One region of the Microcoleus sp. A006_D1 genome, then DNA from elsewhere that is predicted to be linked to it. Evidence: riboswitches for the same ligand, from Rfam matches in the RefSeq annotation. Region 1 holds a riboswitch; the other holds the start of a gene.
What was found. Region 1 has a riboswitch for cobalamin ahead of QUB68_RS29490 (DUF1636 domain-containing protein). Riboswitches for the same ligand answer to the same signal wherever they lie in the genome.
Positions count from the first base shown of each region.

Region 2: linked by a shared signal. The riboswitch ahead of QUB68_RS17050 (energy-coupling factor ABC transporter permease) and the one ahead of QUB68_RS29490 (DUF1636 domain-containing protein) in region 1 are both predicted to bind cobalamin.

Region 1 is NZ_JAUBVZ010000030.1:8,077-11,474, reverse strand. It holds gene QUB68_RS29500 (CobW family GTP-binding protein) at 1-51, opposite strand, end outside; gene cobW (cobalamin biosynthesis protein CobW) at 343-1,377, opposite strand; gene QUB68_RS29490 (DUF1636 domain-containing protein) at 1,505-1,921, opposite strand; cobalamin riboswitch at 1,944-2,108, opposite strand; gene QUB68_RS29485 (serine/threonine protein kinase) at 2,251-3,398, shown strand, end outside.
Region 2 is NZ_JAUBVZ010000008.1:237,458-240,855, forward strand. It holds gene QUB68_RS17045 (Uma2 family endonuclease) at 1-586, opposite strand, end outside; cobalamin riboswitch at 780-926, shown strand; gene QUB68_RS17050 (energy-coupling factor ABC transporter permease) at 949-1,707, shown strand; gene QUB68_RS17055 (energy-coupling factor ABC transporter substrate-binding protein) at 1,711-2,040, shown strand; gene cbiQ (cobalt ECF transporter T component CbiQ) at 2,037-2,843, shown strand; gene QUB68_RS17065 (DUF2207 domain-containing protein) at 3,160-3,398, shown strand, end outside.

The DNA.
Region 1 (3,398 bases):
GCCCGTGAGAACGGTTACGGGAACTGATTCGATCGCCCCAGCAGTCACCATACTTGACCTCGTTTGTTTTACAATGATAACCATTATCGCTATTTTACACCAGACAGGCTGGCAACAGCAACAATATTAAATAATGTTAATAAATTGTTTGCAAAAGCCTGTAGGGGCGGGTTTTACCATTTGAGATTTGAGATTTGAGATTTGAGATTGGACATTGGGCTAGAAACCCGGTTTCTACGAGTGACGAGAAATCTAGGAAGAAACCGGGTTTCTGAGGTCAGTGTGCGTGACTAATGACTAATGACTAATGACTAATGACTAATGACTAATGACTCCGCATAATTAAGTGCCAATTATAGCTGCAATTCGATCGCGCTCCAACTCTCTTCCGATCAGCACCAGCTTGGTTTGGCGGAGTTCGGAAGGTTGCCAAGGGCGATCGTAAAAATATTCTATACGATCGCCCACACCTTGCAACACCATCCGCATCGGTTTGTTGGGAACCGCCACAAACCCCTTAATCCGATAGATTTCTTCCTTCTGCATCAAGGATTGCAGTTTTTTCACCAAAGCTTCTGGTTCAAATGCGCGATCGGCAATAAAGAAAGTCGAGTTAATATCATCATCGTGCTCATGTTCCTCCTCAGCGTCGTGGTGACTCGGGCGGGACTCCAAATCATCCTCAACCGCCGCATTAAATCCCAACAGCACATCAGGGTTAATTTCGCCACCCTTGCAAGGCACAATTTTTACACTCGGACGTAACTCTTGCTGCAACCAGGTTTGAACTTTCTGTTGAGTTTCTGCATTTACGCGATCGACCTTCGTCAACAGTACCATATCGGCACAGGCCAACTGGTCTTCAAACAATTCCTCGATCGGCGTTTCGTGATCCAAACTATCATCAGCCTGTCGCTGCGCCATCAAAGCATCGATATCACCGACAAAATTACCGCTAGCAATAGCTTCGCAATCAACAACAGCAACCACACCGTCAACAGTAGCGCCAGTGCGAATTTCCGGCCAGCGAAAAGCTTGAATCAAAGGCTTAGGAAGTGCCAAGCCAGAAGTCTCAATCAAGATACAATCAATTTGGTCTTTGCGCTTCAACAATTCCTGCATAGTCGGCAAGAATTCCTCTTGAACAGTGCAGCAAAGACAACCATTTGTTAGTTCTACAATATTGCTGCTGACACTTTCTTCTTCATCGCAAACTTGGCAATCGCGCAGCAGTTCTCCGTCGATACCAATTTCGCCAAATTCATTAACTAAAACTGCGATGCGGCGGCCTTGATTGTTTTGCAATAAATGGCGAATTAACGTAGTTTTGCCACTACCGAGAAAACCAGTGATGACCGTAACAGGAATCTTGTGCATTAAATTTTGTGTCAGGTTTAAATGTACCGTATGGTGCGCATGGCGCACCATTCTTCAGTCCGCGAAGGCGGACATCGTTTGTGTAGTCGCGGTTTCTAACCGCCGACTCTTCTGTTTGCTCTTATCTCTAATTCCCCAGCGGCGGAATCTTCGCCAAAACACCTTTTTTCAAAGCTTGAGGACGCTCAGCCCAAGGCAACAAACCGTCCGACTTAGCATAGTATTGACCCGCGCATTCGAGTACAGCCTCGACACTTTCCGGCTCATTCGGAGGCAAATCACCAAACAGATAAGTATACTTTCCCACAGCAGCAAAAGACACCGCACAAGAGTGACTGCAAGCACTCATGCACTCAACTTCTTGAATATCAAACTGCTCGGACAACTCCCAATCTTTAGCGAGTTTCGATAAATCTTCCATAAATTGTTGGCCACCGCTTTTACCTTCGCGCTTGCCGTCTTTCCAAACACTAGCGCAAGCCGTGCAAACTAAAAGACAGTGTTTTGTGCGTACAGCCGTGTTACGTTTAGTTCCATTCATCATCCATACCTCGTAGATGCGTTCAAAAGTGAGTTAGATATCGGCGGGCATTCTGACTTTAGAGGTAAAGGACTTGCATTCCTTACTACAAACCTCATTACAGTTGCGGGACAGCGCCGGACTTGCACCGAACTTTCCCCGTTTCCTCTAGCGGCTGCTCCCCGCTAGAACCGATCGCGAATTCAAATCCTACCACACTTGCCGCCCTTTCCCAAAAAAGTTATCTTGGTAACAGCGATTTTTAATATCTAACCACATAAATTAACCCAGTTCGTAGTAAGGACTTTAGTCCTCTGATATTTCTGCGGACTGAAGTCCTCACTACCAACCTTATGAACGATTTTCCCGACTTTTCCACACACGGCTATCAAGTAACCCGCGAACTCGGATACAACAGTTTGGGCGGCCGCGTCACCTATCTCGCCACAAAAATTAATACAACAAACTCCGTTGTGATTAAGCAATTTCAATTCGCTCAATTAGGTGCTAGCTGGACAGAATACGATGCTTACGAACAAGAAATTAAAGTGCTGGAAAGTTTGGATTTCCCAGGTATCCCCCGCTATCTCGATGCTTTCGGGACTGACAGCGGTTTTTGTATGGTGCAGGAATACAAAAATGCTGAAAGTGCGATCGCCCGGACTTTCTCGCCGCCGGATATTAAACAAATTGCGATCGCCACTTTAGAAATTCTAGCTTACCTGCAATCCCAAAAACCGCCCGTAATCCACCGCGACATCAAACCGGAAAACCTGTTAATCGATGACAACTTAAATGTGTACTTAGTAGACTTCGGTTTTGCCCGCTTGGGAGGCGGAAATATCGCCGCCAGCAGCGTAGTCAAAGGCACAATGGGATTCATGCCACCAGAGCAAATGTTTAACCGACAATTAACAACAGCATCCGACTTGTACGGCTTAGGGGCGACGCTGATTTGCTTGTTAACAGGTACAAAATCTGTGGATGTCGGCAACTTAATCGATGATAATTATAGCATTCATTTTCGGCATTTAGTGCCGCCCTTGCAGCAGGGTTGGATGAACTGGCTGGACAGAATGGTAGCACCGAGATTGCAAGACCGATATCAGTCAGCCGCTGAATCTTGGGCGGTTCTGAAATCTCTTGATGTTAGCCGATTGCCGAAAGTGAGAAGTAATCGCGATATGCTCGAATTTACCGCAACAGAATATGGCAAAACAATAACACAAACCATCGAAATTAGCAATCCAATTCCAGATACAATGCTTGCGGGCAGATGGGAAGTCGCGCCACATCCGAGTGACCCGCCGCACACACCTTACGACCACCCTTGGATATTGTTTGAGCCGCAGAAATTTGAGAGCAATAAAGTTGCTTGCAAAATCATTGTTGACACCAAACAATTGTTAGCCAGTCAAGCTTATGAGCGGTATATAATCTTGCATACTAATTCCGAACCCGACAGTTATAAACTCAAAATTAAAGTCACAACAGCTTCTCT
Region 2 (3,398 bases), on a different contig from region 1:
GAGTCAGATAGCGTTTACCATCAGCATCATACCAATACAACCACTCCCTCGTCACCCCAGAATAATTTCCCCTTTCACAGCCAATTCCCAAACCAATTTCTGGCATCCAAACTAGATTTCCTGGCTGTAAGTCATAGGAACCATTGACTAACTTATATACTTCCAAGCGGGGTTTACGTCGGCGGCGAGAAGAATAAATGACGTAATAAAGTACGCCTAACCTTTGATATTCTTCCAACTTGGCGGTGTATTCTTTGCGAGAAGTCGGGGAAACAACTTCGAGGACAAAAGTTGGCATCACTTTTTCCTCCCACAGCACGTAACTGGGACGCAATTCTTCATCGTAAAACCGTCTTACTCCTAAACTTAAGAAAGCATCTGGCACAATGACAGGTTTTTTGAGGTGATGGTAAATAGCCATATCTATGCCAAAAAACCAGTCCATACGTTCGGCCCAAATTATGAGCAATATTGCTTTTAGCAATCCTGGTATTAGTTCTTGCAGTTCGTTATCCACTGGTGTTTCATCTGAGTCTGGTAGTTCGTCGGCTGAGGGCCAGTGTTTGGGAAAGTTGTAATCTAACATGGCGGTTTTTCTCAAAACTCATTAATATTATAGCATTTAGTTGTTGGGTATTTTTTTGTATTTGGTTAAGGTTTTTATGGATCGCAAAGACGCTAAGTAAGAAAAGGAAGAAAAGCAAGATATAGGTAATCTTGAGTTACTTAATTTGAAATAATTTTTGTAAAATATCGGCTGAGAATTACGCGATCGACTAAACTATGTCTAAGCAGTCGGTTCTAATGGGGAACAGCCGTTAGAGGAAAGGGGGAAAGTTCGGTGCAAGTCCGGCGCTGTCCCGCAACTGTAATGAAAGTCGTGTCGCTTTCTGAGTCAGGATGCCCGCCGATGTGTTGGTTTAAATTGTCTCATCTGCGAGGTTCAGCATGAAGGCCAGAAATCGGAAATTAGTCAGCCTGGGATTGATGGCTGGCTTGAGTTGTTATATTGTCCTAGCATCGGCAACGCCTGCCGCAGCTATGCACATTTCGGAAGGTTTTTTGCCTGTGCAATGGGCTGTGTTTTGGTGGATGGTGGCGTTGCCTTTTTTTGTGTTGGGTTTGCGATCGATCGCCCTTATCACAAAAGAACACCCGGAACTTAAACTGCTGTTAGCTTTGGCGGGTGCGTTTACTTTTGTGCTTTCTGCTTTAAAGATTCCCTCGGTAACTGGCAGTTGTTCTCACCCGACGGGAACTGGTTTGGGTGCGATTTTGTTCGGCCCTTCGGTGATGGCTGTACTGGGGGCTTTAGTGCTGTTATTTCAAACGTTACTGTTAGCCCACGGTGGCTTGACAACGCTGGGCGCGAATATGTTTTCGATGGCGATTGTCGGCCCTTTTGCTGCGTATTTTATCTATCATTTGCTGTTGCGAACTGGTAGCCAGCGGGCGGCAATTTTTTGTGCGGTGGCTTTGGCAGATTTGCTGACTTATGTGACGACTTCGATTCAATTAGCGTTAGCTTTCCCGGCAGCAAGCGGCGGTTTTATGGCTTCGTTTCTCAAGTTTGCTGGCATCTTTGCAATCACTCAAGTACCTCTGGCTATTAGTGAGGGATTGCTGACTGTATTGGTCTGGAATTGGCTGCATTCTTACGGAAAGCCGGAGTTGGAAACTTTGAAATTATTGAGACAGGAGTCATAAACTGTGAATCAAAAACCTACAAATCAGCAAGCTACTTCGCGGCAAAATTGGTTATTGGCGGGCGCTGTAGTTGTTCTTGCTGTTATTCCTCTCGTTTTTGTGCGGGGTGAATACGGCGGTTCCGATGACCAAGCTAAGAAAGCAATTACCGAAATTCAACCGGATTATAAGCCTTGGTTCAATCACTTAGTTGAGCCTGCTAGCGGAGAAATTGCTAGTCTATTGTTTGCGTCTCAAGCGGCAATAGGGGCTGGCGTAGTTGGGTACGTGATTGGGTTGTATAAAGGCCGATCGCAATCTCGGCAGAATTCCGATCGCAAATCCTCGGAATGAACCATCAGATTGATAGTCTGGCTTATACAAATCGTTTGCGGGGGTTGCCGCCAACTCACAAGCTATCTTTTGCGATCGCCCTATTAATCCTGTCTCTAGTTTCCCATGTAGCGGTGCAGTTGTCGATCGGCCTTTGGTTGACAGTCTGGATCGTGATTTATGCGGGAATTCCGGCGAAACTCTATCTGCGGTTGCTGTCGCTACCGTTGATGTTTTTGCTGACGAGTTTGCCTGCTTTGGCGATGAGTGCGGTTGCGGGCGATCGAATTCCAGCAATTCAGTGGGATATTTGGCAAGGTTGGGGGATTAGCATCGGCACTTTTTATCTCTATGTGAGTCGTACTGGAGTATATCAAGTGAGCTTGCTATTTGCCCGCGCCTTCGCATCGACAAGCTGTATGTACTTCATCCTGTTGACAGTACCTTTTACCGAAATCTTGCAGATTCTCCGAAAATTAAGGTGTCCAGAGTTAGTCACAGAACTGCTATTACTAATGTATCGCTTTATTTTTAGCTTATTGGCGATCGCAGATGAAATTTGGATCGCCCAAAACTCCCGCTGCGGCTACCGCACTTGGAAATTAGGAATGCACAGTTTAGGCATTTTGATCGGGCAATTGCTGCAACGAACTTTGGAAAACTATCGTCAAGTTTCGCTAAGTTTAGCCTCGCGCGGCTTCAATGGAGAACTGCGCGTTTGGAATTCCAACCCTTACAAACCTTCGCGCAGATATACATTTGAAGCCGTGTTTGGCTGCACGGTTTTAACCCTAGTAAGTATTTTAAGAAGAATCGGCGGTTGAAACCGCATCTATACAGAATCGGCGGTTAAAACCGCGTCTATACAGACAAAACCTGCCTCCGCAGGTTAAAGAATCGGCGGTTAAAACCATCTTATTTTCTTGAGTCCGCGGAGGCGGACATTGTTTGTGTAGACGCGGTTTCAACCGCCGTCTCATCTCGGACATCGTTTATGTAGACGCGGTTTCAACCGCCGTCTCATCTGTCTCATCTTATCAATATGACTTTTATGAACTAAACCAATGAATTTTATGAATTGACCTGACAAGAAACCTATTGAATAATAGTAATCAATAGCTGTTCAGTAGGAATCATATTATGAATAAACGGCAACTCAAAAAAATACTTTATTTCTTCACCACCTTATTGACCATATTTCTGGTCACAGTAACTCATGTAGCCGCCCAACAACTACCCTTCTACTGGGAAAATATCGATGTCATTATCGACGTTCAGACAAACGGAGATATGTTAGTCACCGAAACACAAAAATATGTATTCACAGCCGACTACAACACTGAACGATATCGCTACATTCCTTTAGGCAAAGTCGATGA